One region of the Streptomyces sp. NPDC025806 genome, then DNA from elsewhere that is predicted to be linked to it. Evidence: riboswitches for the same ligand, from Rfam matches in the RefSeq annotation. Region 1 holds a riboswitch; each other region holds the start of a gene.
What was found. A riboswitch is a leader RNA that binds a small molecule or an ion and turns the genes downstream of it on or off. The one in region 1 is predicted to bind cobalamin.
Positions count from the first base shown of each region.

Region 2: linked by a shared signal. The riboswitch ahead of ACZ4E1_RS12820 (ABC transporter substrate-binding protein) and the one ahead of nicT (Nickel transporter NicT) in region 1 are both predicted to bind cobalamin.
Region 3: linked by a shared signal. The riboswitch ahead of ACZ4E1_RS35500 (CbtB domain-containing protein) and the one ahead of nicT (Nickel transporter NicT) in region 1 are both predicted to bind cobalamin.
Region 4: linked by a shared signal. The riboswitch ahead of ACZ4E1_RS03235 (cobalamin biosynthesis protein) and the one ahead of nicT (Nickel transporter NicT) in region 1 are both predicted to bind cobalamin.

Region 1 covers NZ_JBVHMU010000016.1:141,028-146,672, reverse strand. Annotated here, with positions in the region: gene ACZ4E1_RS30925 (oxidoreductase) at 1-233, shown strand, start outside; gene ACZ4E1_RS30920 (alpha/beta fold hydrolase) at 341-997, shown strand; gene ACZ4E1_RS30915 (class I SAM-dependent methyltransferase) at 1,005-1,715, opposite strand; gene rho (transcription termination factor Rho) at 2,073-3,209, shown strand; gene ACZ4E1_RS30905 (GNAT family N-acetyltransferase) at 3,241-3,732, shown strand; gene ACZ4E1_RS30900 (inorganic diphosphatase) at 3,797-4,318, shown strand; cobalamin riboswitch at 4,385-4,606, shown strand; gene nicT (Nickel transporter NicT) at 4,636-5,645, shown strand, end outside.
Region 2 covers NZ_JBVHMU010000005.1:17,859-23,503, forward strand. Annotated here, with positions in the region: gene ACZ4E1_RS12810 (ABC transporter ATP-binding protein) at 1-577, opposite strand, end outside; gene ACZ4E1_RS12815 (FecCD family ABC transporter permease) at 574-1,590, opposite strand; gene ACZ4E1_RS12820 (ABC transporter substrate-binding protein) at 1,641-2,672, opposite strand; cobalamin riboswitch at 2,735-2,938, opposite strand; gene sigJ (RNA polymerase sigma factor SigJ) at 2,967-3,866, opposite strand; gene ACZ4E1_RS12830 (hypothetical protein) at 3,966-4,343, shown strand; gene ACZ4E1_RS12835 (baeRF3 domain-containing protein) at 4,460-5,554, shown strand.
Region 3 covers NZ_JBVHMU010000023.1:69,231-74,875, forward strand. Annotated here, with positions in the region: gene ACZ4E1_RS35475 (aquaporin) at 1-646, opposite strand, end outside; gene ACZ4E1_RS35480 (ArsR/SmtB family transcription factor) at 643-1,020, opposite strand; gene ACZ4E1_RS35485 (ArsI/CadI family heavy metal resistance metalloenzyme) at 1,102-1,521, shown strand; gene ACZ4E1_RS35490 (histidine phosphatase family protein) at 1,595-2,200, shown strand; gene ACZ4E1_RS35495 (CbtA family protein) at 2,206-2,955, opposite strand; gene ACZ4E1_RS35500 (CbtB domain-containing protein) at 2,979-3,200, opposite strand; cobalamin riboswitch at 3,238-3,376, opposite strand; gene ACZ4E1_RS35505 (S8 family peptidase) at 3,493-5,073, opposite strand; gene ACZ4E1_RS35510 (dsRBD fold-containing protein) at 5,437-5,645, opposite strand, start outside.
Region 4 covers NZ_JBVHMU010000001.1:711,141-716,785, forward strand. Annotated here, with positions in the region: gene ACZ4E1_RS03230 (cobyric acid synthase) at 1-1,183, opposite strand, end outside; gene ACZ4E1_RS03235 (cobalamin biosynthesis protein) at 1,180-2,136, opposite strand; cobalamin riboswitch at 2,175-2,319, opposite strand; gene ACZ4E1_RS03240 (hypothetical protein) at 2,427-2,648, opposite strand; gene ACZ4E1_RS03245 (inorganic phosphate transporter) at 2,665-3,930, opposite strand; gene ACZ4E1_RS03250 (lysozyme) at 4,133-4,879, opposite strand; gene ACZ4E1_RS03255 (class II aldolase/adducin family protein) at 5,004-5,645, shown strand, end outside.

The DNA of each region.
Region 1 (5,645 bases):
TGGCGCAGTCACCGGAGGCCGGAGCACGCTCCCAGCTGTACGCGGCGACCGAACCGAGCGTCACCGGCGGCGAGTTCATCGGGCCGGGCGGCATGGGCGAGTTGCGCGGCGACCCGACGCGGGTCCCGCTCGCGCCGCGCGCCACGGACGCGGACTCCGGACGCCGGCTGTGGGAGCTGTCCGAACGGCTCACCGAGGTCCGCTACCCGCTCCCCGACCCCGGGACATCCTGAGGAGGCACCCGCCGCTCTGCTGTCGGCCGAGTCGCTCGCACCGTGCGGGCGGCGGACGGCAGGATCGCCGTATGCGACCGACCTTCGTTCTCGTGCACAGTCCGTCCGTGGGTCCCTCCACCTGGCGCCCGGTGGCCGAGCGGCTCGCCGCGGCGGGCCACCTGGTGCGGCTGCCGTCGCTGCTGCACGTGGCGGACGGCGCGCCACCGTTCTGGCCCGCGGTCGTCGAGGCCGTCCGCGAGGATCTGCGTCACCTCCCGGCGGGCAGCCCGGTCGTGCTGGTGGGGCACAGCAACGCGGGCCTGTTCCTGCCGGCGATCCGCGCGGGCCTCGACCACCCGGTGACGGGCTCGGTCTTCGTGGACGCCGCGCTTCCCGCGCGGACCGGTCCGACACCGGTGGCGCCGCCCGAACTCCTCCGTTTCCTGCGCCCGTTGGCGGTGGACGGACGGCTGCCGCGCTGGACCGACTGGTGGGACGAGGCCGACGTGGCGCCGATGCTGCCCGACCCGATGACGCGGCGCACGGTCGTCGAGGAGCAGCCGAGGCTCCCCCTGTCGTACTACGAGCAGGAGATCCCGGTCCCCGCCGACTGGGACGACCACCCGTGCGCGTACCTGCTGTTCGGCCCGCCCTACGGTGACCAGGCGGCCGAGGCGCGCGCCCGGGGCTGGCGCACGGCGCGGCTGCCCGGCGAGCATCTGCACCAGCTCGTCGACCCGGACACGACAGCCCGACTGATCATCGAACTGGCCGCGCCCTAGGGCCGGTTCAACGGCGGGTGGCGACGACGAGCCGGGCGCGCGGGCTGCCGTCGGGCCGCTCCCCCAGTTCCGGCAGCGGGTGCAGCGCCACGTCGAAGCCGGCCCGGTCCAGTTCCCGCCGGACGTCGCCGAGGCGGAAGGTGCGGTAGTACATGACGAACGGCGGGCGCCACAGCGCGTTGCGCACCCGCATGGCTCCGTCGAAGCCGAGCATCGCCCAGTAGCCCCAGGATCCGGGCCGCGCGGGCGCGGGCAGCGGAAAGGCGAACTGCCCGCCGGGGCGCAGGACTCGGCAGACCTGGGCGAAGAGTTCCGGCTGCCGCTCCGGCAGGAAGTGGCCGAACGCGCCGAAGCTGACGACGAGATCGAAGACGGGTCCGAACGGCAGCGCCTGCGCGTCCGCGCGGACGTACGCGGCGTCGGGTTCGGCCTCGCGCGCGACCTGGAGCATGCCCGCGCTGAAGTCGACGCCGACGGCGCGCACCGTGCACACCTCGCGCAGCACGCCGAGTCCCGCGCCGGTGCCGCAGCACAGGTCGAGCCCGGTGCCGTACGGGCCGAGCTCACGCAGGGCGCGGGTGACGGGGGCGAGCACGGCGTCGGGCGTGCGGAAGGGGGTGCGGTCGAATTTCGGCGCGAGCAGGTCGTAGCCGTGCTCGACCGAGGAGAGCGCCTGAACGGCCAGCTCGCGGAGGGTGGGGCCCTGGGAGGTGAACATCGCGGCTCAGCATAGGCGGGCCGCCCGCCCAAGAAGAGTGCCGCGCGACGGGGTCGGGGTGGTACGGTTCCTGTGGTACGTGCGCAGGTCCGTCGGATCGCCGGTACCGATTTCCTCTTCTCTTCTTTCTGCTTCACCTTCTGTTTCGCCACTGCGTCATCTGTGCTTCACGCACATGTTCTCATCGCGCTCAGTCTGCGCGTTCTCCCTGGTCACGAGCTTCTGTCGGGCTTCGCCCGGCCCTGCGCCAGGTCTCTCCCGGCCGGGGGCGTGTTCGTTCCGCCCCGCTGTCCGCCGGAGCCATCCCCACCGCATTTCCCCGCACGTCGTCCGTCCTCGAAAGGACCCTGATCGACCATGACCACCATCGCACCCGAGAAGCCCGGCACGACGACCCCCGTGCGGGCCCGCGGCGTCCTCGACATCGGCCCGAACGGGGCCGGGTTCCTGCGCGCCCCCGATCTGCTCCCCACCTCCCACGACGTCCAGGTCCCGGCCGCGCTCATGCGCCGACTCGCCCTGCGCAAGGGCGACTTCGTCGACGGCACGTGCGCGAGGCCGCACACCCTGACGGCCGTGGACACCGTCGACGCGCTCCCCGCCGACACCGCCCGGCACCGGCCCCGCTTCGCCGATCTCACTCCCCTGCACCCCACCGAGCGGCTGCGCATGGAGAGCCCGGCGAGCGGGCTCGCGGGCCGGGTCGTCGACCTGTTCGCGCCGGTCGGCAAGGGGCAGCGCGGCCTGGTCGTCGCGCCGCCGCGCACCGGCAAGACCGTGCTGCTCCAGCAGCTCGCCGCGGCCGTCGCCGCCAACCACCCCGAGGCCCACCTCATGGTCGTGCTCGTCGACGAGCGGCCCGAGGAGGTCACCGACATGCGGCGCTCGGTGCGCGGCGAGGTGTTCGCCTCGACGTTCGACCGTCCCGCCAAGGCGCACATCGCACTCGCCGAGCTCGCCGTCGCCCGCGCTCAGCGGATGGTAGAGCGGGGCCGTGACGTCGTGATCCTGCTCGACTCGCTGACCCGGCTGTGCCGGGCCCACAACAACGCCGCGGCCGCCGGTGGCCGCACCCTGTCGGGCGGCGTCGACGCGGGCGCCCTCCAGGGGCCGAAGCGGCTGTTCGGCGCGGCCCGCAACACGGAGGAGGCGGGCTCCCTGACCATCCTCGCGACGGCCCTCGTCGAGACGGGCTCCCGCGCCGACGACTTCTTCTTCGAGGAGCTCAAGAGCACCGGGAACATGGAGCTGCGGCTCGACCGCGCCCTCGCCGACCACCGGATCCACCCGGCCGTGGACCTCGACCCGTCCGGCACCCGCCGCGAGGAGCTCCTGCTCACCGCCGAGGAGACGGCCGCCGCACACGCCCTGCGCCGCGCCCTCGGCCGGCGGGACGACCGGGCCTCGTACGAGACGCTGCTGGAGCGCATGCGGCAGACGCCGGACAACGCGGCGTTCCTGCGCCAGGTCCGCTCCACCGTGCCCGGCGCCTGACGGCGACCCGCGGATGCGTAATACTCGAAGCATGAATGCGAGGATTACCCAGCCCGGGGCCCGGCCCGACGTCACGGTCCGGCGCGCCGTCGCCCGCGACGCACGGCGCCTCACCCGCATCGTCCGGGGCTCGCGCGCCTACGAGGGCCACTACGCGGCGATGGTCGCCGACCACCGCGTCACCTCCGGCTACATCGAGGCGCACCGGGTCTTCGCGGCCGTGGACCGGGCCGAGGGCCGCGTCCTCGGCTTCTACGCGCTGCTCGTCGACGCGGCCGAGCTGGACCTGATGTTCGTCGCGGACGACGCGCAGGGACTCGGCGTCGGCCGGCTCCTCGTCGACCACATGCGGTCCGAGGCGCGCGCCGCGGGCCTCGATCGGGTCCGTGTCGTCGCGCATCCGCCCGCCGAGGGCTTCTACCGTGGGATGGGCGCGCTGCGCACCGGGACCGTCCCCGCACAGCCGCCCGCGGTCGGCTGGGAGCGACCCGAACTCGAATTCGCCGTTCCGGACGGCGTCTGAGGGGTTCCCGATCCGCCGCACCCGGCGCACACTCGGGACGTCGGAATGGGGCAAGGAGGCCACATTGGGCACGCTGGACAGCGGACAGGCGGGCGCCGACGAGGCGTTCGACGTGATCGTGGAGATCCCGCAGGGCTCCCGGAACAAGTACGAGATGGACCATGAACTGGGCCGGATCCGGCTCGACCGGATGCTCTTCACGTCGACCCAGTACCCCGCGGACTACGGCTACGTCGACGGCACGCTCGGCGGCGACGGCGACCCGCTGGACGCGCTCGTACTGACCGGCGGCGACGCCACGTTCCCGGGCTGCGCCGTCGAGTGCCGGGCCATCGGCATGTTCGTGATGAGCGACGAGAAGGGCCCGGACGAGAAGATCCTCTGCGTCCCCGCCCACGACCCGCGGCACCGCGCAGTCCGCGACATCGACGACATCCCCGAGTTCGACCGTCTGGAGATCACCCACTTCTTCGAGGTCTACAAGGACCTGGAGCCCGGCAAGTCCGTCGAGGGTTCGCACTGGGAGGGGCGCGTGAAGGCGTACGAGGAGATCGCGCGGGCCCGCCGGCGCCGTACGGCCGGCTGACGCCCGGCCGCATGTGATCTTTCCTACGTGCGCGGAGTGCGTCTATGCAGTCACGCTCCGGCCCCTCTAGGGTGGGCGGGCCGTGGTGTTCGGGAAGACCGGTGACAACCCCTCAGGGGCCAAGTCCGGAGCGGCCCTCGCCACTGTGATCGGGTCTCGTGCCCCCGCCCTCGGGCGGCACGAGGCGCACCGCTTCATCACGCCACTGGCGGCCCCGTGCCGCTGGGAAGGCCGGAGCGGTGTCGCTCGCCCGTAAGCCAGGAGACCGGCCACGGCATCTCACGAAGTGATCCACGAGGTGCTGGAGCGTGATCGGCTTGACCCTGCCCGCGAACTCCCCGACGAGTCCGCCGTCCGCCTACCGATGGCGGCGCGAGGACACCCTGCGCACAGCGGGCCTGATGGCGGTGATCCTCGCCCTGCACGTCGTCGCGTTCGGTGTGCTCTTCCTGCTCGTCGTCCCCGGTCACTACCGGGTGGACCACAAGGCGTTCGGCATCGGGCTCGGCATCACGGCGTACACGCTGGGCATGCGGCACGCCTTCGACGCCGACCACATCGCCGCGATCGACAACACGACCCGCAAGCTGATGGCGGACGGCAAGCGTCCGGTGTCCGTGGGCTTCTGGTTCGCGCTCGGTCACTCCAGTGTCGTCGTGGTCCTCGCGGCGCTGGTGGCCGGCGGCACGGCGCTCGCGACCACGCTGACCAGTGACGACTCACGTACTCACCAGGTCCTCGGGGTCGTCGGCACGACCGTCTCCGGCACGTTCCTGTATCTGATCGCCGCACTGAACCTGGTGGCCCTGCTCGGCATCATGAAGGTGTTCCGGGCGATGCGCGGCGGCTCGTACGACGAGCGGGAGCTCGAAGCGCACCTGGACGCACGGGGGTTCATGAACCGGATCCTCGGCCGCTTCACCCGTTCCATCACCCGGCCCGGCCAGATGTTCCCGCTGGGCTTCCTGTTCGGGCTCGGCTTCGACACGGCGACCGAGGTCACGCTGATGGTGATGGCGGGCAGCGGCGCCGCGGCCGGACTGCCCTGGTACGCGGTGCTGTGCCTGCCGCTGCTGTTCGCCGCGGGCATGAGCCTGTTCGACACGCTCGACGGCACGTTCATGAACTTCGCCTACCAGTGGGCGTTCTCGAACCCGGTCCGCAAGGTGTTCTACAACCTCACGATCACCGGACTGTCCATCGCCGTCGCCTTCTTCATCGGCACGATCGAACTCGTGGGCGTGCTCCACGAGAAGCTCGACCTGACCGACGCGGTCACGGGCTGGATCGCCGGCCTCGACCTCGACAACGTCGGGTACGTGATCGT
Region 2 (5,645 bases), on a different contig from region 1:
CGACCACACAGGTCAGGTCGAGGCTGCGGACCAGGTCGAGCAGCTCCAGCTGGTGCTGGATGTCAAGATGGTTCGTCGGCTCGTCCAGGAGCAGTTCACGCGGCTCCTGGGCCAGCGCCCGCGCGATCTGCACTCGCTGCCGCTCACCGCCCGACAGCGTGTGCCACAGCCGGTCCGCGCGGTCGGCGAGCCCGCTGCGCTCCAGCGCCGAGCGCACCGCCCGCTCGTCCGCCGCCGAGGCCGGCGACCACGCTCTGCGGTGCGGGATCCGGCCGAGCCGCACCACGTCCGCGACCGTCAGCTCCACCTGCGTGTCGGACTGCTGCTGCACCAGCGCGATCCGGCGCGCCGCCTCCCTGCGCCCGACCTCGGCGAGCGGATCGCCGTCGAGCGTGACGACCCCGGCCGTCGGCGCGAGCACCCCGGCCAGCAGCCGCAACAGCGTCGACTTGCCCGACCCGTTCGGCCCCAGAATTCCCGTCACCGAACCGGGCTTCGGCGCGAGGCTCACCCCGTCGAGGATCAGCGTCCCGTCCGCCGACCGGGCCACGCGCTCGGCGCCGAGCCCCGCCGTCATCGTGTGCTCCGGCCGCGCCACAGCACGTACACGAACGCGGGCACGCCGATCAGCGACGTCACCACCCCCACGGGAACCTCCTGCGGTTCGAGAGCCGTCCGGGCCAGCGTGTCGACCCACACCAGGAACACGGCCCCGGCGAGCGCGGTGGCCGGCAGCAGCCGGGTGTGGCCGGGGCCCACCAGGGCGCGGGCCGCGTGCGGCAGCACCAGGCCGACGAAGCCGATCGCGCCCGCCGCGCTGACCAGCGCCGCCGTCAGCAGCGCCGTCACGCACAGCAGGACCAGCCGGGTGCGGGCCACCCGCACACCGAGCGCGGCCGCCGCCTCGGGGCCGAACGCGAACGCGTCGAGCGTCCTCCCGTACCCGAGGCACACCGCGAGCGTGACCACGAGGACGGCCAGACACAGCCACACCTCGGTCCAGCCGACCCCGCCGAGCGAACCGAGCAGCCAGAACAGGACGCCGCGCGTGGTCTCCGCGTCCGCCGCCGTCAGGACGACGAACGAGGTCAGCGCCGAGAACAGCTGCATCGCCGCGACACCGCACAGCACCACCCGGTCCGTGGTCCCGCCCAGCGCGTGACTGAGCACCAGCACCAGACCGAAGGAACAGACGGCGCCCAGGAACGCGCCGCCGGACACCGACAGGGCGCCCCCGCCGATCCCCAGCACGACGACCAGGACGGCGCCGGTCGAGGCCCCGGAGGAGACGCCGAGCACGAACGGGTCCGCGAGCGGATTGCGCAGCAGGGCCTGGAGGACCGTGCCGCAGACCGCGAGGCCGGCCCCGCACACGGCGGCCAGCAGGGTGCGCGGCAGCCGCAGGTTCCACACGATCCCGTCGCGGATCGGCGACAGGTCCGAGCTGCCCCAGCCGAGCCGGGCCGCGACCGACGCCCACACGTCACCGACCCCGATGTGCGCGGGGCCGATCGTGATGGCGACGGCGACCGAGAGGCACAGGGCGAGCAGGCCCGCCGCCGCGTACGACGCCGGGCGCAGGCGGGTCACTGGGTGAGACCGAGTCACTTGGCGAGACCGAGTCACTTGGTGTGGCCGGGTCACTTGGTGAGGCCGAACGCGCGCAGCGCCGCCGCCACCTTCTCCACGCCGTCCACGGTGCGGATCGTCGGATTGAGGTCCTGCCCCTTGAGCAGCACGTAGCGCTTCTCGCGGACCGCCTTCATGTTCTTCGTCGCGGGGTCGGACTCCAGGAACCTGATCTTCTGCGCCGCCGACTCGGCCGACTGGGAGCGCCGGGTCAGATCGCCGATCACCAGGACGTCCGGGTCGCGGTCCACGACCGTCTCCCAGTTGATCTGCGGCCACTCCTCGTGGGTGTCGTCGAAGACGTTGCGCACCCCGAGCGCGTTCGTGATGACGCCGGGCGCGCCGCAACATCCCGCCATGTACGGCGACTTGGAGTCGGAGAACCAGTACAGGACGCGCACGCCGTCGGCGTCGCCGCCCGAAGCGGCCTTGTGCACCCGGGACTTGAGCGTGGCGACCAGCTTCTCGCCGCGCTCGCGCACGTCGAAGACGCGTGCCAGGTCCCGGATCTCGCCGTAGACCGTGTCCATCGTCAGCGCCTCGGTACGGACGCCGTCGCCGTCGCCGCTGTTGTCCTTGTCCGCGCAGTCGGTGGGGGAGAGGTACGTCGGCACGCCGAGCTTCTCGAACGAGGCGCGCGGCGCCACGCCGCCCTTGCCGAGCGTGTACCCGAACGAGGCGGCGGCGAAGTCGGGTTCCGTGTCGAGGACCGTCTCGAACGACGGGTAGCGCTCCGCGAGGCGCGGCACCTTCGCGTTCGCCTTCGCCAGGTTCGGGCGCACCGGGTCGGTCCAGGTGCCGGTGCCCACCATCCGGTCGGCGAGCCCGAGGGACAGCATGATCTCGGCCGATCCCTGGTCGAGGGCGACGGCGCGGCGCGGCGGGTGCGCGACGTGCACGCGCTGCCCGCAGTTGGTGAGCGTGACACCGGCGCCGGACGCGTCGTCGGAGCGGTCCGACGGGGCGCCGGAGCCGCACGCGGTGAGCAGCAGCGCGGTGATCGGCGCGAGGGCGCAGAAGCGGGCGAGACGTGCGAAGGGCACGGGAGATCCTTTAGCGTCCAGGGCTCAAACGCGGAGCCGGCCAACGGTCCGCCCCGGCCGGTGGACGGGCGGGGCCGCCAGCAGGTCTTCGGACTCGGGGTCGTCCGGACGGAGCGCCTTCCCGGGCCCGGTTCCCCCCGGCCCAGTGGCAGTTGCCCCGCCCGTCGCCCACACCGCTGCGCGTCAGTTCCGGTCTTGCACCGGATTCCCTGACCCGAGTACGTACAAGTACGCACAAAGGTACGACTGGCTTGGGGAAGCTATCACAGGGCGTCACCACCCCGGCAGGGCGCGTCAGTCCTCGCCCGACCAGGCCCGCAGCTTCTCCGGATTGCGCACCACCCAGATCCGCGCGACCCGTCCCCCGGCGAGATCGAACGCGGCCACCGTCAGCACGACACCGTCCCGGAGCGCGACGAGACCCGGCGCGCCGTTCACCGTGCGCTCCAGAAGTTCCAGCCCCGGCGCCTTGTCGGCGATCGCCACCATGTACGGGGCGATGCGGGCCGCCCCCTCGACCGGGCGCAGCGCGGCACCCGCCAGACCGCCGCCGTCCGCGGTCATCACGGCGGACGGGGCGAGCAGGCCGACGAGCGCCGCGATGTCCTTCGCCTCCCAGGCCCGCCTGACCTGCCGCACCGCGTCCGCCTGGCCGGCGGCGACGCCCTCGGAGCGCGCGGCGCCCACCCGGCGCCGCGCCGAGGCGGCCAACTGCTTGCAGGCCGCCGACGACCGGCCGAGGACCTCGGCGATCTCCGCGAACGGATACCGGAACACGTCGTGCAGCACGAACGCCACCCGCTCCGCCGGCGTCATCGACTCCAGGACGACGAGGAACGCCATGTTCACGGACTCGTCCAGGACCATCTGGTCGGCGGGGTCGCCGCCCCGGCCGTGCGCCCACTCGGACCGGTCCGGGAGCGGCTCGGGCAGCCACGCGCCGACGTAGCGCTCGCGCCGGGCGCGCGCCGAACCGAGCACGTCCAGGCAGATCCGCCCGGTCACCGTCGTCAGCCAGGCGCCGGGTGCCGCGATCTCGTTCCTGCGGCCGTCGGGAAGCGCGTACCAGCGGGCGTACGCCTCCTGCACCGCGTCCTCCGCCTCGGCCAGTGAGCCGAGCAACCGGTAGGCCACATTGAGCAGTTGGCGCCGCTCTCCCGCCACCGTGTCCGTGTCCGCCCCCGAGGTCCCCACAACCGTCCGCCCCCTCGCCTTACCTTTGGCCGGCCTGCGTCGTCGGCCTGGCGAGACCTTATCGACCGACTGCCCTCGGGCGGGAAAGAGGACCAGGCCATGGCCACCCACGTGACGACCACCCGGCGCACCCTTTCGTTCCTGCGCGTCGCGATCGCCCTGCAGACCGCGACGATCTTCCTCCAGGCGGTCTCGGCGGGACTGCTGCTCACCGCGTCCTACGGGGAGACCCTGCACAGCGTCGGGGCCCGCGTCATGTACGCGGCGTCGATGCTGTACCTGCTCGCGGCGGTGCTGGCGTGGAAGCCGGGCGGCGGCCCGGTCCGGCCCGTGTGGCACGCGACCGGCTTCCTGGTGCTCGCCTCGGCGCAGGTCGTGCTCGGTGTCGCGCACCTTCCGTCGGTCCATCTGCCGCTGGGGGTGCTGATGTTCGGTCTGAGCGTGCTGGCGCTCGCGCGGCGGACCGGTGAGCGGTGAGCGGTGAGGGTGGATGTGGCGGGTGGGGTGGGGCTCCTGGGGTTGGATGCACCTTTTGCCCCATTTGGGGTGTGTGGGCAGGATGGGGGATCTGGCCTCTGAAAGGGACACTCGGCATGCACTCCTCCCTGAACCCGGAAATACTCCGCGACCTGCGCCGGCCGCGCTCGTACCCCGCCGTGTCGCTGGCGATGACCACGCACCGGCGGCCCCCGGGCGACGCCCAGGACCCGGTGCGGCTCGGCAACCTCGTCGACGACGCGGCCCGGCAGCTGTCCGCGGACCCCGGTGTGACCAAGGAGCGCCGGGAGGACGTCCTCACGCATCTGCGCGCGGCCGTCCAGGAGGCGGACCTCGTGCACGCCAAGGACGGCCTCGTGCTGTTCGCCGCACCCGGCGAGCACCAGGTGTGGGCGATCGACCGGGAGGTGCAGGACCGTGTCGTGGTCGCCGACACCTTCCTGACCCGCAACCTGGTCGCCGCCGACGCGGCCGCGCATCCGTACTGGGTGCTCTCCGTCGCCGCCGACCGCGTCACCCTCTGGGACGGCCGCGGCAACCGGGTCGCGGAGGACACGGAGCACGGCTTCCCGCAGGAGCGGAGCCTGGAGGACCCGGACGCAGAACGCAAGGAGCGCGTCGGCGACGTCCCGAGCAACTACCGGGACGAGGCGACCCGGCAGTTCTTCCGCGAGGCCGACGCCACGCTCGCCGAACTGCTGCGGACCTCGCCGCGCACCCTCTACGTGACGGGCGAGCCCGCCGCGCTGTCTCTGCTGACCGAGACCGGCACGGCCGCCCACGGCGCCGCCCAGGTCCCGTTCGGCGGACTCTCCCACGGCCGGCCCGAGGCGGTCGCCCGCGCGGTGGCCCCGGCCCGCACCGCCGACGCGGAGCGCGAGGTCGCCGAGGCCATGGCCGACCTGGACCGGGCCCGCGGCGCCACCACCTACGCGGCCGGGGTCGACGAGGTGTGGCAGGAGGCCGCGGACGGGCGGATCCGCCGGCTGGTCGTCGAGGAGAACTTCCGCGTCACCGTGCGGGCGGGGGAGGGACACCTCGCGCCGGCGGCGGACGACGACCTCGACGCGGTGCACGACATCGTCGACGAGATCGTGGAGTGCGCGCTCGAGACCGGGGCGGATGTCGTCTTCGTGCCGGACGGGACGCTGGAGGAGGCCGGGCGCATCGCGGCTGCGCTCCGCTTCTGACCTGCCATGTGCCGGGCGGGGTGAGGTGTGCGGGCCCTGCCGATCTTCGGGGGCGCGCCGTTGTGGGGTGCAGATGCGTGGCCGGGTGCGC
Region 3 (5,645 bases), on a different contig from region 1:
CGGCGGCCGCACCGAGCAACTGCGCGGCCAGGAACGGCAGCACGGAGGCGGGGGCGATACCGGCGAAGGTGTCGGTGAACGCCCGGCCGACCGTGACGGCGGGGTTGGCGAAGCTGGTGGAGGAGGTGAACCAGTAGGCCGCGCCGATGTACGAGGCGACCAGCGGCGGCGCCAGGTGCGCGCGGCCGGTGCGGGTCAGGCCGAGGACGAGCCAGACCAGCCCGGCGGTGGCCACGACCTCGCCCAGCCACAGATGCCCGGCCCACCGGTCGTGGGTGGAGAACCGCACCAGCGGCCTGCCGAACATGGCGTCGGCGAGCACCGCGCCCGAGATCGCCCCCGCGACCTGGGCCGGGATGTACGCGCCGACCTCCCGCAGCGTGAGCGCCCCGCCCCCGCGGCGGCCGGTGCACCAGGCGGCGAGCGTGACCGCCGGATTGAAGTGCGCTCCGGACACCGGACCGAGGAGAGCGATCAGCACCCCGAGGCCGAAGACGGTGGCCAGGGAGTTGGCCAGCAGTTGCGTGCCCACGTCGCGGGTGAGCTCGGTGGCCTGGATGCCGGAGCCGACCACCACCGCGACCAGCGCGGCCGTACCGAGCCCCTCGACCGTCGCCCGCCGCAGGAGCGGAGCCGGGACGCTCACGCCGAGGCCTCGGCAGCGGCGGGGATCTGGAGGAGTCCGGACAGCTTCGTCAGGGCCTCGGGGAGGACCCAGTAGTACACCCAGGTCCCGCGTCGCTCGGAGCCGACCAGCCCGGCCTCCCGCAGCACCTTCAGATGGTGGGAGATCGTCGGCTGCGACACGTCGAACGGACCGATGAGGTCGCACACGCACGCCTCGCCACCCTCGTGGGAGGCGATCAACGACAGCAGGCGCAGCCGGATCGGGTCCGACAGCGCCTTGAACATCCGCGACAGCTCGGCCGCGGCCTCCTCGCCGAGCGGCTCACGGACCATCGGCGCACAGCACGCCGCGTCGTCCTGCCCGAGCACCGGCAGACCAGGTTGTTTCGACATCCCTCTATGTTGACAGTCATCCAATCCAATGCCAAGGTCGACTGTATCGACAGATGTCGAAACAAGCCTTGGGAGGCCGCCATGTCCCGTGTCCAGCTCGCCCTGCGCGTCGCCGATCTCGAAGCCTCGATCACCTTCTACTCCACGCTCTTCGGCACCGAGCCCGCCAAGCGACGCGAGGGCTACGCCAACTTCGCCCTCGCCGAGCCCCCGCTCAAGCTCGTCCTCATCGAGGGCGAGAGCGGCGAGGACACCCGCCTGGACCACCTCGGCGTCGAAGTCGCCACCACCGAGCAGGTCGGCGCGGCCGCCACACGCCTCGCGGACGCGGGCCTGGCGACGCGCGAGGAGAACGACACCTCCTGCTGCTACGCCGTCCAGGACAAGGTGTGGGTCACCGGCCCGGGCAAGGAGCCGTGGGAGGTCTACGTCGTCAAGGCCGACGCCGACACCCTCGGCAAGAGCGCCGACAGCGCCCCGGAAGCGTGCTGCGCGACCTGACCGGGCAGAGGACCTCGCCCGGCCCGAGAGGTACCTTCGTGCCCCCTCCACCTCGTACGGCCAGGAGCCCCCGATGAACCGACGTGTCCTGTTCGTCGCCCCCGGCATGAACGCTGCGCTGCGGCAGGCCCGGTTCGACGACGGCGCTCCCCTCGACGCCGCCGGGCGGGCCGCTGCCGAGACGGCGGCCGGTGCGCTGCCCGCGCCCGTCCGCGCGGTCGTCTCCGACAGCCGGCGATGCCGCGAGACCGCCGAGGCGCTGGGGCTCGGCTCCGTCACGGCACCCGCCGAACTGGCCCCACCGGCCCGGGGAACCTGGCGCGGCCGAACGCTCGCCGAGGTGTCCGAGGCGGAGCCCGAGGCGGTCGCCCGGTGGCTCGGCGACCCGGAGTTCGCCCCCGGCGGCGGCGAGTCGGTGACCGACGTGTGCGCCCGCGTGGCCCGATGGTTCGACACAGCCGCACCCGGTGACGGCCCCGTGGTGGCCGTAGCCGAACCGGACGTGGTGCGAGCCGCCGTCGTACACGCCCTGGGCGCGCCCGCGTCGGCGTTCTGGCGCTGCGACGTGGCGCCGTTGACCGTCACCGAGCTCAGCGGGCGCGGCGGACGCTGGAACGTACAGATGGGAAAGCCGCTGGGCCCGACCGGATCGACCGGCCGGGCCCCACGTACGGACTGAGCCGGTCAGTTCCCGGCCGGAACCGCCCCGGCGGCCTTCGGCCGGAGCAGCCGCTGGGCCAACTCCCCGAAGACGAGACCGAACCCGCTCCACAAGGTGACCTGGACGGCCAGCGCGGAGAGCCGGAACCGCCACAGCAGCGTGGCCGGGAAGTGCGCGGGCACGCCGTCGGCCGCGGGCAGCACGGCGTAGGCGATCCCGACCACGACGGCGAAGCCCAGCAGCGCGGCGACGGTGGCGTAGTAGGCGCCGATGCGAGGCGCCAGCCGCTTCCCGAGAATCGTCGCTCCGATCGCGAGAAGCACACTCAGCACGATCATCAGGAAGAACAGCGTGGTGCGCTGACCGATGGTGTCGGGGTTGCCGACGGCGGGCGGGGTGGCCGGGTACTTCAGGTACGGCACGACGTACACGGCCAGGAGCGCGCTGCCGGACAGCAGCAGCGCGGTGGCACGCGGGCCGAAACGGCCCACGCGACCGAGCGCGAAACAGTAGGCCAGGGCGGCGATCCCGCCGAAGGCGACGCCGTAGACGAGCATGCCGGTGGCGAGACCGGCGGTCGACTGCAGGCTCCGCGAGACGAGTTCGGCCTCCTCGCCGCCGTGTGCGTGTGCGGTGTGGGCCTCCTCGAAGGCGATGGCTCCGTCGACGTTCGGCTCACCGAGCCAGTAGGCGACGACCAGGGCGAGCACGCCGGCGGCCAGGCCGGCGAGCATGCCCCGAACGAGCAGATTGCGTACGGTGGTCGAGTTCATGAGCGCGCGGCTTCCCTACGGGTTCAGTGGCAGGGGAAGCCGAGCAGATGGCGGGCGTCGTGCACCCACTCATGAACCCCCGCGCCGCTGAACACGGAGGTGGCGCCCTGTTCGGCGCCGACGAAATACAGCAGGACGAGCATCAGGATGCCGAAGAACGCCGCCCAGGGGGCGATCGTCCTCAGCGGCAGTGTGGCCGGAAGAGCAGGCGTGTCGGCGGTCGGCTGGGCGACGTGCTGCGCCATGGCAGGGCCTCCTTCGGGAGTTCGCGTCCCGTCTCGGTGGTGCACTGGACGACCGTCACGGGTCTGACTCACGAGAGGCCCGAGGACCTTCCCGCACACAGTGGCGCGACCGTGCCGGACTCTCACCGGCTTCCGTCGACCGTCGTCGATATCGAACCGACCGTACCGCCTGACGGGTGCATGGCCAATAGCGGCCGGGGCCTCCGCGGCCTCGACAGAAGACAGAAGACAGAAGAGGGACGGCCGTGCAGACGGCCGCCCCTCTCGATCCGTTGGCGTCAGAACCTCGGCGTCAGAACTGCAGTGCCCAGGAGCTGATCCGGCCGGTGTCGTAGGTCGCGTTGTCCGTGACCCGGAGCTTCCACGTGCCGTTGGCGACCTCGGAGGAGGCATTGACGGTGTACGTGGTGTTGATGTTGTCCGCGCTGCCACCGGTGCCGAAGGCCTTCAGCGTGTACGCCGTCCCGTCGGGAGCGATCAGCTGGACCTGGAGGTCACCGATGTAGGTGTGGACGATGTTGACCGGCACCTGGAGGGTGGAGGGGGCGTTGCCGCTGACTCCGGTGACGGTGATCGGGGACTCCACGGTCGCGTTGTCGTTGATCGCGTAGCTCGTGGTGTTCTCGAAGCGGTCGCCGGTGGGCGGCGGTGTGGTGCCGCCGTCGCCGACGTTCAGGAGCTTGTTCGGCGAGCCGGTGCCGGGGCTGGTCACCACGTTCGGGGTGGCGGCCGTGGTGAGCGCCGAGGAGACCTGCGACGGGGTGGCCGTCGGGTTGGCGCCCAGGTAGAGGGCGGCGGCGCCGACGACGTGAGGGGTGGCCATCGACGTACCGGAGATGGTGTTGGTGGCCGTGTCGCTGGTGTTCCAGGACGACGTGATGGAGGAGCCCGGGGCGAAGATGTCCAGGATGCTGCCGTAGTTCGAGTAGCTCGCGCGGGCGTCGGAGGACGTGGTGGCGCCGACGGTGATGGCTTCGGCGACGCGGGCCGGCGAGTAGTTGGACGCGTCGGCGCCGTCGTTGCCGGCCGCGACGGCGTAGGTGACGCCGGAGGCGATCGAGCGGCGCACGGCGTCGTCGAGGACGGTGTCGACGCCGCCGCCGAGGCTCATGTTGGCGACGGCGGGCTTGACGGCGTTCTGGGTCACCCAGTCGATGCCGGCGACGACCTGGTCGGTGGTCCCGGAGCCGGAGTTGTCGAGGACGCGGACGCCGACGATCTTCGCCTTTTTGGCGACGCCGTACGAGTTGCCCGCGACCGTGCCGGCGACGTGGGTGCCGTGGCCGTGCCCGTCCTGCGCGGTGTTGTCGTTGTCGATCGCGTCGTAGCCGTAGGAGGCCCGGCCGCCGAAGTCGCTGTGGGTGATGCGGACGCCGGTGTCGATGATGTACGCCGTGACGCCCTGGCCCGCGCTGTCCGGGTAGGTGTAGCTCTGGTTGAGCGGCAGGGCCTTCTGGTCCAGCCGGTCCAGGCCCCAGGACGGCGGGGAGGGCTGCGTGCCGTCGACGTGGAAGACCCGGTTCTGGCTGACGGTCTCGACGGCCGGGTCGGCGGCCAGCTTCTTGGCCTGGGCGGGGGAGAGCTCGACCGAGTAGCCGTTGAGCGCGGCCGTGTAGGTCCGCTTGATCTTGGCGCCGAACTTCGTCGCCACCGCCCGGCCCTTCGCGGTCTCCGCCTGGGCGGCGGACTCGCGCAGGGTGACGATGTAGCTGTTGGCCACGGTGCCCTTCGCGCCGGCGTTCAGGACGACGCCTTCGGCGGACGTTCCGGCGGCCTGGGCCGGGAGGGCGGAGAGGGAGCCGAACGCGAGGGCCGCTACGGCTATGGCACCGGCTGCGGCACGTCTGCGCCGCCGATCACGCATCACGAACATGTGAGGGGTCCTCCTCATCGGTGGTGCGTTGCTGTGGGGGGTGTGCCGAGCCGGGCCTCTGGCGGGGCCGGTGGCCGGCGTACACCGATCGATACGGCAGACGACATGACAGAGGCATGACAAATAAATGCTGAGAGTGCCGCGCCCTTCGCCATCCCGGGCTGCCAGGCGAAAGATTGACTGATCCATAGGAATCCCGCAAGAGCGCCTGCCGTCGCGGCGGGCAGCGTCCCTTCGGGTGCGGGGTTCTCCGCAGGCCCTTCAACTTGCCTGCGGACAAGTGGAGTTGGGGGGCAGATTCAAGAGGTCGAGCGGAAGCGCACGGAAACCCCCGGGCCCGTGGACCCGGGGGTTCGGTCACGGCTAGGACCGGGTCATCTCCGGCCATCCCAGCTGGGCGACACGCGACTTACGGACATTCCCCGCCGCCTCCATGTCGCGGTACGCGCTGCGCTTCAGCCGCGCGGCCAACTGCTCCAGCGCGCGGGCGGCGGCCAGTTCGTCACCGATCTCGGCGACGTCGGTGTCGATGGGGTTGCACCGGGCGGTGCCGCTCCCCGTGAGATGCGCCG
Region 4 (5,645 bases), on a different contig from region 1:
CGCCCAGGGCCTGCCCGACGGGCCGGGCCAGCGTCTTCTCCCGCGCGAAGCGCACCCGCACCGGGAGGAGCCCGAGCCCGTCCACGACCCCGGCCCGCGACTCGACCTCGTCCTCGATCCGCTCCCCGAGCACCTGGAACCCGCCGCAGATGCCGAGCACCGGCCGCCCCTCGGCGACCCGCCGGGCGAGCGCGTCGGCGAGCCCGCGCTCGCGCAGCCACTCCAGCGCCTTCACGGTGCCCCGCGTGCCCGGGACGACCACCAGATCGGCGTCGACGAGCTCCTCGGCCCGGTCCACGAACCGCACCACGACGCCGGGTTCGGCGGCGAGCGCGTCGACGTCCGTGAAGTTCGACATGAGCGGCACCGCGCACACCGCGACCCGCAGCACGTCCGCGCCGACCGGCGGCGCCACGACGGACTCGCGCACCGTGCCGCGCAGCGACACCCGCAGGCCGTCCTCCTCGTCGATGCCGAGCCCGTGCTGATAGGGAAGAACGCCGTACGTGGGGCGGCCCGTCAGCGATTTCAGCATGTCCAGGCCGGGTTCCAGCAGGGTGACGTCACCGCGGAACTTGTTCACCAGATACCCGGCGAGCAGCTCCTGGTCCTCGGGCGCGAGCAGCGCCGTCGTGCCGAAGAACGACGCGAAGACGCCCCCGCGGTCGATGTCGCCGACGACGAGCACCGGCAGCCGCGCGGCCCGCGCGACGCCCATGTTCACGATGTCGGTCCGGCGCAGGTTGATCTCGGCGGGAGAGCCCGCCCCTTCACAGATCACGGCGTCATGACTGCCCCGCAACTCCTCCAGGCACCCCACCACGGTGTCGAGAAGCGCCGCCTGCCGCCCGCCGTGGTAGCCGCGGGCGCTCAGCTCGCCCACCGGTTTGCCCATCAGGACGACCTGGCTGCTGCGGTCGCTGCCGGGCTTCAGCAGCACCGGGTTCATCAGCGCGCTCGGCTCGACCTTCGCGGCCTGCGCCTGCATGGCCTGCGCCCGCCCGATCTCGGCGCCCTCGCGCGTCACGAAGGAGTTCAGGGACATGTTCTGCCCCTTGAACGGCGCGACCTTCACGCCCTGCCGCACCAGCCACCGGCAGATCCCGGCGGTGACCACGCTCTTCCCTGCGTCCGAGGTGGTGCCCGCGACCAGCAGGCCGCCGCCCTTCCTCGCGCCCGTCATCGACGACCCCACAGCAACCGCGCGCCCACACAGACTCCCAACGCCGAAAGACTCACGCGCCGCGACAACCGCACGGCCCGCTCCACATCACGTACGTGCACGGGCCGACCCCGCTCGTTGAGGACCGGCCGGTGCTCGACCCGCCCCGCGTACGACAGCGTGCCGCCGAGGCGCACCCCGAGCGCGCCCGCGAACGAGGCCTCCACGACCCCCGCGTTCGGGCTCGGGTGGCGCTCCGCGTCGGCCCGCCAGGCACGGACCGCGTCCCGGGGCCGGCCGCCGGTCAGCACCGCGAGGACGCCCGTCAGCCGGGCGCCGGGCCAGCCGGCGACGTCGTCGAGCCGGGCCGAGGCCCAGCCGAAGCGCCGGTAGCGGGGCGACTTGTGACCGACCATCGCGTCCAGCGTGTTCACGGCACGGAAGGCGAGCAGTCCCGGCACCCCGGCGGCGGCGCCCCACACCAGGGCGCCCACGACCGCGTCGGAGGTGTTCTCGGCGACCGACTCGACGACGCCGCGCGCGATGCCGTCGGCGTCCAGGCCCTCGGGGTCGCGCCCGCACAGCCGGGGCAGCAGTTCCCGGGCCAGCTCCACGTCCCCGGCCTCCAGGGCGGAGCCCACGGCCCGCGCCTCACGGCCCAGCGAGGTGCCGCCGACCACGGCCCAGGTCGCGGCGGCGGTCAGCGCGATCGAGGCGGCGGGGGAGCGGCGTACGGCACGGGCGGCGAGCGCGCCCACCGCGGCGGCGCCACCGGCGCACACGGCCGTGTGCAGGGCGCCCCGGCCGCGGTCGTCCCGCCACAGCACGCGCTCGACGGCTCCCGCGGCGCGGCCGAAGCCGGCGACGGGGTGCCCGCGGCGCGGATCGCCGACCAGGAGGTCGCTGAAGATACCCAGGGCGGCGCCGTACGCGAAGACGCGCTCGGCCCGCCGTGCGCCGCGCGGGGCGAACATGGCGGTAGTTGTCCTCACTCAGGGTGTCCACGCCCTGGTTCGAAGAGACCGGCAGCGTGAGTTCCTGGCTCGCCCTCAGGGGGAGGGCTGACAGTGGCGGGACCGCGCCGGATTCGCACCGGCTTCCTCTGCTGCTGCCGTATATGGCGAGGGAAGTGCACCACGCTCCGCGAACGCACGTCAACTTGCTGTTGACCTGCGGCGGGTGAGTGTGGCCAGGTCCACAACACGTCGGCGGGGTGGCGACGCGGATGCGTCCCCACCCCGCCGAGGGAGTGCTGCGACCGTGGTCAGGCCACGATCAGAAAGATCCCGTACGCGACCGCCGCCGTGCACAGCGCGAAGCACAGGTAGGCGCCGGAGACGGCGAGCGTCGCCGAACCGCCCGCGCGCGTCGCGGACTCCTTCTTGGAGAGGCCGACGATGCCGAGGGTGAACAGGCCCACCAGGGCCACGGTCACCACGAGGCTGACGCCGAACACGGAGCCGAGGGCCGCCCAGTCGATCTTCATAGCTGGTCCTGCTTCCTTACAGCGTGGCGCCGGCGGGGCGCGCGGGGTCGGCCACGGAGGCGGCCGCGGCGGGGACGGGGGTCTCCTCGACGGCCACCGGACCGGCCGGCGGCGGCGTGACCGCGGCGATCGCGGTCGTGACGACACCGGCGGGCTCCTCGGCGGGGGCCCCGGTGCCGATCTCGTCGGCCGTCACGTTGTGGTGGTCGACCGAGTTGCGGCGGGACAGCACCCAGATGACCGAGGCGCCGCCGATGAGCAGCGCGGCCGTCAGGCCGATGCCCCAGGGGCCCTGCTGGGTGAGGAACTCGGCGCCCGCGCCGACCAGACCGGCCGCCGGCAGGGTCAGACCCCACGCGACGAACATCCGGGTGGCGGTCGACCAGCGGACGACACCGCCCTTGCGGCCGAGGCCCGAGCCCATGACGGCGCCGGAGCAGACCTGGGTCGTGGAGAGCGAGAAGCCGATGTGCGAGGAGGCGAGGATCGCCGTCGCGGCACTGGTCTGCGCGGCGAAGCCCTGCTGCGGGGCCAGGTCGGTCAGACCCTTGCCCATGGTGCGGATGATCCGCCAGCCGCCCAGGTACGTGCCGAGGGCGATGGCCATGCCGGCCGAGACGATGACCCACAGCGGCGGGTCGGCGTCCGGCGCGAGCACACCGCCGGTGATCAGGGCGAGCGTGATGATGCCCATCGTCTTCTGCGCGTCGTTGGTGCCGTGCGCGAGGGAGACGAGGCCGGCCGAGGCGATCTGCCCGGCGCGGTAGCCCTTGGCGGTGGCCTTCTCGTCGGTCTTCTTGCTGATGCGGTACGTCAGGCGCGTCGCGAGCATCGCGGCGAGGCCGGCGACGAGCGGCGCGGCGACCGCGGGCAGCAGCACCTTGGTGACGACGGTGCCGCCGTTGACCGACGACCAGCCCATCGACATGACGGCGGCGCCGATGAGGCCGCCGAACAGGGCGTGCGAGGAGCTGGAGGGCAGGCCGACCAGCCAGGTCAGCAGATTCCAGAGGATGGCGCCCACCAGCGCCGCGAAGATGACCTCTGTCTTGAGGCCGTCCTCGTTGATGATGCCGCCGGAGATCGTTTTAGCGACTTCGACGGAGAGGAACGCTCCGACGAGGTTCAGCACGGCGGACATGGCCACCGCCGTCTTCGGCTTGAGGGCGCCTGTCGAGATGGTCGTCGCCATCGCGTTGGCGGTGTCGTGGAAACCGTTGGTGAAGTCAAAGACCAGTGCGGTAACGATCACGATCGCTAGGAGCAGCGTGATGTGTTCCATTTACCCAGGCTTCGGTTGGACGTCAGTGGCTAGTTGAACGTAGGGAAGTCGGGTGAACGGAAGATGAACTGAGCGGGGCTGAGCGGTGTCCCGATCCGGCAGGTCTTCGCTCCGCTTCGTGCCGGACGGCGGCGCGCGACGCGGGCCGGTCCCGCGAAAACCCCGGAATTCCGGGTTCCGCGGGACTTCCGGCCGGGTCGGACTACCCCCGGGCGAACCGCTCCAGCTGGGCCTGCGACCCGTTGAAGAGATTCTGATCACCCGGCAGGCCGCCCTTGTTGGCGTACTGCCAGAACGTCCAGTACGACCAGCCGCGCGGCAGCGGCCCCGCGGTCCTCGCGTAGTGGGCCAGCCACAGCGCGTGGTTCGCGCCGAAGGCCCCGCTGTTGCCGGTGCACTTCTTCCACCACGTGTAGTTGGTGTAGATCACCGGACGCCGCCCGGTCCGGCGCAGCACCTCGTCGCTGAACGAGTCGATCCAGGACACGAGCTTCGACCGGCTCATGCCGTAGCACTTCTTCTTCGCGCTGTACGGGTTGTATTCGATGTCGAGCGCCGGCGGCAGCGTCCGCCCGTCCCGGGTCCAGCCGCCGCCGTTGCGCACGAAGTACGCGGCCTGGGCGCGGCCGGACGACTTGTTCGGCAGGGCGAAGTGGTACGCGCCGCGGATGATGCCGTGGTCGCGGGCGCCGTTGTACTGCTGGCCGAAGTAGGGGTTGCGGTAGTTCGTCGACTCGGTCGCCTTCACGTAGACGAACCGCGCGCCCTTGCTGCGCGCCTTCGCCCAGTTCACGTTCTTCTGGTGCGACGAGACGTCGTGCCCCTTGGGCTTGCCCGCCGCCTGGGCCGGCAGTTCCGCGAGCGCGGTGCCGGCGAGCGTCAGGACGGCCGCGGAGGCCGCCGCGGCGACTCGGGTGCGACGACGGGACGGAGTGTGGTCACGAGCCATGTTTCCCCCCGGAGCCAGTAGTCGTAGGGATGGGAAATATGCACATATGGGATGTCCCGGACCGGGGATATCGGTCCGGGCCCGGCGCGTTTCCCGCCGTTCGGGTGCCTGGCAGGATGCGCGCATGGGTGAACTCGAACAGGCGTGGGGCGAGCTGGTGGCCACCGCGCGCAGGACCGTGACCGACGGCCTCGTCGTCGGCACCTCGGGAAATGTCTCCGTGCGGGTCGGCGACGGCGAGGACGCCCTCGTGCTCGTCACCCCCAGCGGAGTCCCCTACGACCGGCTCACCCCCGACGACCTGCTCGCCGTCGACCTCACCGGGCGCACCCGGCGCGGCACCCTCGTCCCCACGAGTGAGCTGCCGCTTCACCTCGCCGTGTACCGGAGCACCGGGGCGCGGGCCGTCGTGCACACCCACGCGGTGCACGCCACGGCCGTCTCGACGCTGGTCCCCGAGCTGCCGGCGATCCACTACATGACGATGGCCCTCGGCGGCCCGGTCCGGGTCGCGCCCTACGCCACGTACGGGACGCAGGAGCTGGCCCGGAACATGCTGGGCGCGCTGGAGGGGCGCACGGGGTGTCTGCTCCAGAACCACGGCACGGTCGCGTACGGGGACTCGCTCGACGCGGCGTACGACCGCACGGCGCAGCTGGAGTGGATGTGCCGGGTCTGGCTGACGGCCCGCTCCGTGCCGGGCCTGAGCCCTTCTCTCTTGAACGCGGCCCAACTGGACGAGGTCGCGGAGCGGCTGTCGGGGTAC